One region of the Bacillus sp. GW823-FHT06B01 genome, then DNA from elsewhere that is predicted to be linked to it. Evidence: riboswitches for the same ligand, from Rfam matches in the RefSeq annotation. Region 1 holds a riboswitch; the other holds the start of a gene.
What was found. A riboswitch is a leader RNA that binds a small molecule or an ion and turns the genes downstream of it on or off. The one in region 1 is predicted to bind S-adenosylmethionine.
Positions count from the first base shown of each region.

Region 2: it holds a riboswitch for S-adenosylmethionine, as region 1 does, so the genes downstream of both, AC1Q8N_RS27265 (MetQ/NlpA family ABC transporter substrate-binding protein) here and AC1Q8N_RS03235 (ECF-type riboflavin transporter substrate-binding protein) in region 1, are expected to answer to the same signal.

Region 1 covers NZ_JBXAHR010000001.1:598,021-602,922, reverse strand. The annotation lists gene AC1Q8N_RS03245 (macrolide family glycosyltransferase) at 1-293, shown strand, start outside; gene AC1Q8N_RS03240 (aspartate/glutamate racemase family protein) at 343-1,023, opposite strand; SAM riboswitch class I at 1,177-1,292, shown strand; gene AC1Q8N_RS03235 (ECF-type riboflavin transporter substrate-binding protein) at 1,431-1,979, shown strand; gene AC1Q8N_RS03230 (ABC transporter ATP-binding protein) at 1,990-3,693, shown strand; gene AC1Q8N_RS03225 (energy-coupling factor transporter transmembrane component T family protein) at 3,686-4,486, shown strand; gene AC1Q8N_RS03220 (YjcZ family sporulation protein) at 4,622-4,729, shown strand; gene AC1Q8N_RS03215 (sensor histidine kinase) at 4,822-4,902, opposite strand, start outside.
Region 2 covers NZ_JBXAHR010000009.1:78,757-83,658, forward strand. The annotation lists gene AC1Q8N_RS27250 (FAD-binding oxidoreductase) at 1-698, opposite strand, end outside; gene AC1Q8N_RS27255 (hypothetical protein) at 823-1,587, opposite strand; gene AC1Q8N_RS27260 (NAD(P)-dependent alcohol dehydrogenase) at 1,742-2,650, shown strand; SAM riboswitch class I at 2,731-2,845, shown strand; gene AC1Q8N_RS27265 (MetQ/NlpA family ABC transporter substrate-binding protein) at 2,931-3,743, shown strand; gene AC1Q8N_RS27270 (methionine ABC transporter ATP-binding protein) at 3,756-4,796, shown strand; gene AC1Q8N_RS27275 (methionine ABC transporter permease) at 4,771-4,902, shown strand, end outside.

The sequences.
Region 1 (4,902 bases):
TTACACATGGTGGTATGAATAGCGTACACGATGCCATTTATTTTAATGTCCCATTTGTTATAATTCCACACGATAAAGACCAGCCAATGATAGCGCAAAGATTAACTGAACTTGAAGCCGCACATCGGTTATTGAAAGAGAATGTTAATGTGCAAACTTTAAATGAAGCGGTAACAGACGTTCTTTCAAATGAAAAATATAAACATGGTATACGAAAACTGAATGATAGTTTTTTAGAATGTGGTGGTACTAAAGAAGCAATTGCAGTGATTACATCTCTTTTAAATAAATAGTTTAGACAATATAAAAGCATAGAGGCACTACCTTTATGCTTTTATATTATTATACTGCAAACTGCACAGCAGTATTTGCATGTAAAAAAGCGGTATCAAAAACAGGTACAGTAAGGTCGTTTTGGGAAATGAGCAATGGTATTTCAGTGCAGCCTAGCAATATACCTTCTGCGCCATTTTGAATTAATGAGTTTGTAATTTGTAATAGCTTTTCTTTTGATGTTTCTGAAATAATTCCTTTACTTAATTCATTTAAAATAACATGATGAATAAAATTTCTTTCCTCTTTATTTGGAATAATTGTCTCAATGTTATAGTTCGCTAGACGTGATTTATAGAAGTCTTGTTCCATCGTTTGTTTCGTACCTAATAGTCCGATCCGTTTTATATTCTGCTCTACCATTTCTTTAGCACTTACATCACCAATATGAAGAAGTGGAATAGATATTGCCTGTTCTACTTCTTCAGCAAATAAATGGACCGTATTGGAACACATTAATAAACATTCAGCCCCGGACTTTTCAACCTTTTTTGCAACTGTGACTAATTCGTTTTTCACTTCTTCGTATTGATGATTTTGTAATAAAGTAGTTACTTCACCAAAGTCCATGCTATATAAAACAAGCTTCGCATTTTGATCGTATTGAGAGAGTGTAAGTGTATTAATATGTTTATAGTATAACGATGTAGATTCCCAACTTAGTCCACCAATTAAACCGATTACTTTCATCGTACATTCCTCCCGTTACTATTTTGAATTCATTATTTCATAATTCCGATAAGAATACAATGATTTAAATGTACCGTTAAACGAAAAATAAAAATAATTAGAAAAGTGTTGAAATTTACACTTATTAATGCCATAATACGAATTACAAATTAATACTTATCCAGAGAGGTGGAGGGAACGGCCCTATGAAACCTCAGCAACCCCTATATAACTTTATAGGAAGGTGCTAATTCCGCAGAGGACACGACGTGTTTTTTGGAAGATAAGAGGATTCTTGAACGTGAAGAAAATGACCTCTTATGTAAGGGGTCATTTTTTGTTGTATAGAAAGGGAGTGTCGATGCATAATTCATTTTCAAAATAAATATAGAGTAATAAAAGTTGACTAATACGGGAGGGGAATTGTAATGAACAAATTATCAACAAAGTTAGTAGTAGCAATCGGAATTGGAGCAGCATTATACGGGATATTAGGACTTTGGGGATTTTCTATTGCACCAAATACATTTATTAAACCTGCATTAGCTATTTTAACCGTTTTTGGAGCGTTATTTGGTCCAGTGGCAGGACTGTTAATAGGACTTATCGGTCATACCGTAACAGATACAATCGCTGGATGGGGTATTTGGTGGGGGTGGGTTATTAGTTCAGGCATTATCGGCTTTGCAATGGGACTCATTCAAAAAAGAGTTAGCTTTAGTGTGAAAAACGGGACGTATAATAAGCGGGATATTTCTTATTTAGCCATTACTGGGTTAATTGGTATTGTCATTGCTATTATATTTGCTGGGGCATTCGATGTTATTGTGATGGGAGAACCATTTGACAAAATTGTTATACAAGTATTAGGAGCGACAATTGCGGATGTTATTGTATTTTTAGTTCTTGGATTGCCAATTACAATAGGTCTAGCTAAATCTAATAAGAAACATACACATTTAAAAATTGAAAAGTAGGGATGTTAACATGCAACCAATCATTTCTTTTGAACAATTCAGTTTTCAATATGAACATGCTGCGCAGCCTACTGTAAAAGACATTACATTTCATATATACCCTGGAGAAAAAGTACTAATTGCTGGACGAAGTGGTTCAGGGAAGTCAACGTTAGCTCATTGTATAAATGGGCTAATCCCCTTTTCTTATGAAGGGATTAATACTGGTAATATTTTAATTGCCGGAAAAGACCCGAGGAAAGAGAGTGTTTTTGAACTAAGTAAACAGGTAGGCACAATTTTGCAAGATCAAGATGCTCAATTTATTGGTCTTACAGTAGAAGAGGATGTAGCTTTTTATTTAGAAAATGAATGTGTAAATCAAGATGATATGAAAAAGATTGTTTCGAACTCATTAAAAAAGGTAAAGATGCATGCTTTTCATAAACAAAGTCCACATGAATTATCAGGAGGGCAAAAACAAACTGTTTCTTTAGCAGGTTTGTTAACAACAAATGCTGATATATTATTGTTCGATGAACCGTTAGCAAATTTAGATTCAGCAAGTAGTTTACATACAATAGAACTTATTAAAGGCATACATAAACAATATAATAAAACAATTGTAATTATTGAACATCGAATAGAAGAAATGTTAAACCTGGATTTAGATAAAATCATTTTAATGAATGAAGGGGAAATTGTTGCGATAGGGACACCAGAAGAGATTTTAGCGTCAAATATATTACCATCTATCGGCTTAAGAGAGCCTATGTACGTAGAAGTATTAAAGAAATTGCAGTTTGATGGTAATAATGACGTAATATACTACCCACTTGAAAATCTTCAAAGGGAAAGTGTTCGTAGCGTAATAAATGAGTGGATGGAGAAGCAAGTTTCTTGTAAAGGTACTCCTACAAAAAAAGAATTATTGAAAGTAGAGAATTTATCATTCTCCTATCCTAATAAACAAAAAGTATTGGACAATGTAAATTTCTCCATATATGAAGGTGAAATTGTAGCACTTTTGGGCCATAATGGAGCCGGGAAATCAACATTAGCTCATAGTCTTATAGGCATAAACAAAACAAAAAATGATAGGATTATATTTGATGAAGTAAATATCAATTCTTGGTCTATTCGTAAACGTGGTGAGGTTATATGTTATGTGATGCAAAATCCAAATCATATGATTACACAACCTACTGTTATAGAAGAGGTTTCATTTTCATTAAAATTAAAAAAGTTTTCAAAGGAAGAAATTAAGCTTAGAGCGGAAGAAACATTAAAACTTTGTGGTTTGTATCCATTTCGAAATTGGCCAATTCAGGCATTAAGTTATGGACAAAAGAAGAGAGTAACGATTGCATCTGTACTAATAGCAAATCCGAAACTTATCATATTAGATGAACCGACAGCGGGACAAGATTATTATCATTATAAACAGTTTATGTCGTTTATTAGAAAACTAGCTGTAAAGGGAATATCTTTTATTTTTATCACACATGATATGAATCTCGCTTTAGAATATGCAGACAGAGCGATTGTTCTAGATGAAGGGGAAATTATTGCGAATAATTCCGCGTGCGTTGTATTAGGAGATACAGAAACGTTACAAAGGGCGAACCTAAGGGAAAGTTCTTTATTCAAACTAGTTAAATTTAGTGGAATTTCATATCCTGAAAGGTTTATGGAATATTATTTTGAGGATATTAGGAGGGAGGAAGGTGTATAGTACATATTTTCATCGCATGGATGGAGCAGTGAAATTGTTGTTATTTATCTTTTGTATGACACTTACTTTTTTGTTTTTTGATTTTCGTATATTGCTATTTGTATTTATGATTGGATGTATCGGACTGTTTATTGCTAAAATTCCATTTCGTAAAATTTGCATTGTTTTTACTGTTATATTTACATTTAGTTTATTAAATTCTGTCATGATTTTATTTATTACACCAACTCATGGATCCGAATTAACCGAATCATATACTTCGTTTTTACATATCGGATATGCAACAATTACATATGAAACATTATTTTATGCAGCTACACTTTCATTAAAATATTTTACGTTATTACCATTTACACTTATTTATATATATACGACTGATCCAAGCAAATTTGTGAGTAGCTTAAGTAAATTTCGAATTCATTATAAGATTACATATGCAATAAATATTGCATTACGTTATATACCTGATATTCAGTCAGAATATAAAGTTATTAAACATGCACAAGAGGCGAGAGGAGTAGCTTTTGAAAAAGGAGAAGCAAGTTTATGGATTCGTATGAAAAACCGTGTCTTAATTTTTTGGCCTTTAATTATTCATTCACTAGATAGAATCGATACAGTTTCAAATGCAATGGATTTAAGAGGATTTGGAAAGAAGAATACACGAACTTGGTTTTATACAAATAAAGCGAAAAGCGGGGATTTCATTGCTTTATTTGTAGGTGTTTTTATTTTAATTGTTGCAGTGTATTTAAAGTTACATGTATTTCAAAACTTTTGGTATCCATTTTAAAGCACTCTCAAATGAGTGCTTTTACTTATTTTTATGTGGACATGCTCAAAAAAGGGATATTTACATAATGTATAATACGAACCAGTTAAAATGATCAACTACCTATTAGTTTTCAAACCAAAAGGAGGAGAAAATATGAGTTACGGTGGTTCTTGTGGTTTTGGTGGAGGTTTCGCGTTATTAGTTGTGTTATTTATTTTATTAATTATCGTTGGATGCAGCTGCTGGGGCGGAGGGTACTAATTTCTAATTAGTCTCCACAAATGTAAACTTAAAAAACATAGAAGATACTTATGTATCGAAACAAATAAAAAAGGAGCAATTATGCTCCTTTTTTATTTGTTTTCAGATGAATTCATATTACATCTCGGCAATGTAATTGTCAAAGTTGTACCTTTATTAATAACGCTTCGGAT
Region 2 (4,902 bases), on a different contig from region 1:
TTATCTTTGAAATAAGATGTGTATTCTTTATAATCTATCATTCTCGTATGCATTTCATATAATTCATCATCAGTTAACTTTAATGTCACATCTAAAATGACACCAAATAACCCGTAACCACCTATGACATATGGAAATAGCTCTGCATTTTCTTCTCTACTTACATTACGTACCGTACCATCTGCCATTAACAATCTGAATGACTCTACTGTATCAATCAATGCTTCATGACGAATATCACGCCCATGTACATTCACACTTAATGAACCACCAACAGTAAAAATATTTTGAGATTGCATTACTTGAACCGCAAGACCATATGGATTGATTTTCTTTTGAATGTCATTCCATGTGACACCGCTTTGCACCCTAATCCTCTTCTCCTCCGGATCAAATTCTAATATTTTATTATATCCCTTCATATCAAGCATCGTGCCGTTCGGATAATACGTCTGTCCTCCTTGGCTATGTTGCATACCTGCAATGGAAATTTTCTCTCCTGAAACTTTTGCATCTTGCACTAATTTTACTAACAAGTGCTCATCCGTAGCACTTTCAACACGTTTAATCTTTGTCGGGAGCAATTTACCGACATCACTCATCATAGGATGATCGAGTTGTTTTTTATACGTATGTACAGACGCCGCTAACAAAACGGTATACGCTACAATGACAACTACTATCTTTCTTTTTTTCAAATGACACTCTCCTTGTTTGAATTTCTTTCACTACATATTGTACATATTTTTCTAAGAAGAAAATATATTAGTAACGAAAAAAGAGAGATACCCTTACTCTTTTAGGCATCTCTCTTCAAATCAATTAATTCGTTACTGGCAACTGTATGGGATCAAATTTTTCATATGATGTATATTTTATATCCGTCATAATTTTTGCTTTCTCCTTACTATTTCTACTCACAACTATATCCAATTTTAATGATTCATATTTAAAATCTTTTGTGATCATATATTCTGCATCTATCTCTTCTACCTTTGCATTTTGTGCTTCTAATGCTTTCTTCTGCGTTTCACCTATACTACCTAAAATACTCTCTGCATCTTTTCCTTTTAACCTGACCTTTAATTTATATTTGTCTCCACTTTTTTCCATCTTCATTTTTTGTACAATTTCTGGTGGGATTTCTACATTCTCTTTCACACTCTTGGCTGCATTCATCCCACTAATATTTAATTTCTCTTCTGGTATAGATATAACTTCACCTGTATTAGGATTCTTCACTTGACCAACAATTTTATCATTTACACCATAAATGATAATATCCGTACCCGAAACATTCATTTCAGCACGAGAACTCTTTGTTTTCAGCTCTATTTGTATTTTAGCCTTCATTATACTCAGTTCTTGTCCATCAGCCTTTATGTCCATATCCTGCATCACCGTTACATACTCTTCATTTTTTAAGTTCTCATACGCCTTATTAAAAATATCTTTTGCGGCTAAATCCTTCTCTTTCTTTACTGATGCCGTTTTGGGTTCACCCGTCTTCGATACTTTATCACTACTACACCCTACCCCTAAACCAATTGTAAGTAATAAACTAGAAGCTACTATAATTTTCTTCATAAAAATCCCCCTTTACCAAATAATACCACTTTTTCATCTTTTAAATCTATATGATTTCCAATGTCATTATTTAAATTCAGCTCTAAATAACAACATGTTTGATGAAAGGTTTAAATATGATGTAAATAAAAACAACGAAATTCGGGAGGTTATTATGAAAGCAATGATTTGCACAAAATATGGACCACCTAACGTTCTTCAGCTTCAAAATATAGAGAAACCTACACCTAAAAAGAACGAAGTATTAATTAAAATTCACGCAACAAGTGTATCGACTGGAGATTGTAGAATACGCGGTTTTAATAGTCCCCTCTTATTTTGGATTCCTATGCGGATCATATTAGGTTTCAGAAAACCGAGAAAACCTATACTTGGCGTAGAGTTATCCGGTGAAATCGAAGAAATAGGAACAGATGTAACCCAATTTAAAAAAGGAGATTCTATCTTTGCATTAACAGAACTAAACCTCGGTGGTTATGCCGAGTACACATGCGTACATGAAAGTGGATTAATAACATTAAAACCTACCAATGTGACGTATGAAGAAGCGGCAGTTATTCCTTTTGGTGGAACTTCAGCATTACATTTCCTGAGAAAGGGTCGTATAAAAAAAGGGCAACAAGTGCTCATATATGGTGCCTCAGGATCGGTAGGAACAGCTGCTGTACAACTTGCTAAATATTTCGGCGCAACCGTTACGGGTGTTTGTAGTAATTCAAATTTTGAACTCGTTCAATCTTTAGGAGCTGATAAAGTAATTGATTATACGAAAGAAGATTTTACTAAGAGGCGCGAGCGCTACGATATTATATTTGATGCAGTTGGAAAGTATAAAAAATCCCTTTGTACAAATGCATTAACACCCAATGGAAAATATGTATCTGTTAATGGAATGATGGCAAAGGTAAGTAAAGAGGATATGATTCTACTAAAAGAACTAACTGAAACAGAACATTTAAAACCTGTTATTGATAGAACTTACCGATTAGAAGAAATTGCTGAAGCTCATATGTATGTGGAAAAGGGACATAAGAAAGGTAACGTTTCTATTACCTTAAAATAAAATATATTCAGAAAATAACATTGACAATTCTTTTTGTAAGATTTACTATTAGTACCATATTAAAAAACTACATACACATACTCTTATCAAGAGTGGCGGAGGGACTGGCCCGATGATGCCCGGCAACCGAGCTTATGACGTATAAGCTAAGGTGCTAATTCCTGCAAAACGAGTTTTCGTTTTGGAAGATAAGAGAGGAACCTATTTTATCTATTCGGCACCTCTCTTATTTTTGAGAGGTGCTTTTTATTTTGGAACGTATATGAAGGGGGAACTATAGATGAGAAAAGTATTATTGAGCATTGTAAGTGGAGCGGTATTATTGTTAGGTGCATGTGGTGCTAATTCTGATAAAGAGGTAAAAGCATTAGATGAGAAAAAGATTACTGTCGGTGTAACTGGCGGACCACATGAACAAATTTTTGAAAAGGTAAAAGAAGTGGCAGCAAAAGACGGACTCGAGATTGATGTAAAAGTATTTAATGATTATGTAGCACCGAACGTATCTTTAGATGAAAAAAGCCTCGATGTAAATAGCTATCAAACGAAATCATATTTAGACGTATTTAAAGCGGAACGTAATATGAAATTAACTGAAGTATTTTCAACAGTAACATTCCCTATGGGCGTATATTCTAAAGACATAAAAGATGTAAAAGACTTAAAAGAGGGCGATGCAATCGCTGTACCAAATGATCCAACGAATGAACTTCGAGCTTTAAAGCTATTTGAAAAAGCAGGCGTTTTAAAAGTGGATCCAAAGGCTACAGAAAAAGCGACTGCGAAAGATGTAATTGAAAATCCAAAAAATTTAAAGATTGTTGAATTAGAGGCATCTCAATTACTGACACAACTAAGTGAAGTGAAAGCAGCTGCAATTAATACAAACTTTGCATTAGGTGCAAAATTAAGCCCTGCGAAAGATTCTATTTTCCGTGAAGGAAAAGATTCACCATATGTAAACTGGGTCGTTGTTCGTACTGAAAATAAAGATGATGCTGTTGTAAATAAATTAAAGAAAGCTTATCAATCTAAAGAAGTAAAAGAATTTATCGAGAAAAAATTTGATGGTTCAGTTTTACCATCTTGGTAGGAGCTGACGATAATGATTGAATTAAAAAATGTATCCAAAGTATTTACAACAAAAAAAGGGAATGTAGAAGCTCTTAAACCTACTTCCCTTCAAGTAAAAAAGGGCGAATTATTTGGAATCATTGGATATAGTGGCGCTGGTAAAAGTACATTAATTCGATGTGTAAATTTATTAGAAAAACCAACGACAGGAAATATCATTGTAAACGGCCAAGACTTAACAACTTTATCAGCAAAAGAACTAGCAAAATCGAGACAAAAAATCGGAATGATTTTTCAAGGATTCAACTTACTTAAAACTGTGACAGTTTATGAAAATATCGCATTACCGTTACGTCTATCTGGTCTTCCCAAAAATGAAATTGAAAAAAGGGTAGAAAAGTATTTACGTATTGTCGATCTTTTTAACCGAAAAGATGCATATCCGAGCGAACTTTCTGGCGGCCAGAAGCAACGTGTTGCCATTGCACGTGCACTATCACATGAACCGGAAGTGTTATTAAGCGACGAAGCAACGAGTGCTTTGGATCCAGAAACAACTGAATCTATTCTCGACCTATTATTAAAGATTAATGAAGAAATCGGGATCACAATTTTATTAATTACACATGAAATGAATGTTATCCAGCGTATATGTGACCGAGTTGCTGTTATGGAACATGGAGCAGTAGTTGAAAGCGGGACTGTGAAGGATATCTTCACAAACCCACAGCATACAACAACGAAGAAATTCGTAAACAGTGCATTTGCAGCTAAAATTCCAGAAGAAGTACAAAAAGAACTTCAAAGAACCGGAGAAATCGTAACACTTTCATTTATAGGAACCTCTTCTGGCGAACCAGCGTTAGCTATCGCTACAAAACGCTTTCAAGTGTATCCGAATATTTTATCCGGTAATATTACGCAGTTAAAACATGAAGCATACGGGAAACTGATTATTCATATGCAAGGTGAAAAAACTGAAGTAGACCGCGCTTTATCATTTTTACAAGAGCAAGGGATCATTGTAGAAGGAGGTAGAACAGACTATGGGAAACAAATCCTTTTTGGATGAATGGGGTAAAGTCATATGGGAAGCAACCATTCAAACATTTCAAATGACATCTATTTCACTATTTATCTCTATCCTTATTGCATTACCACTTGGCGTTACACTTGTT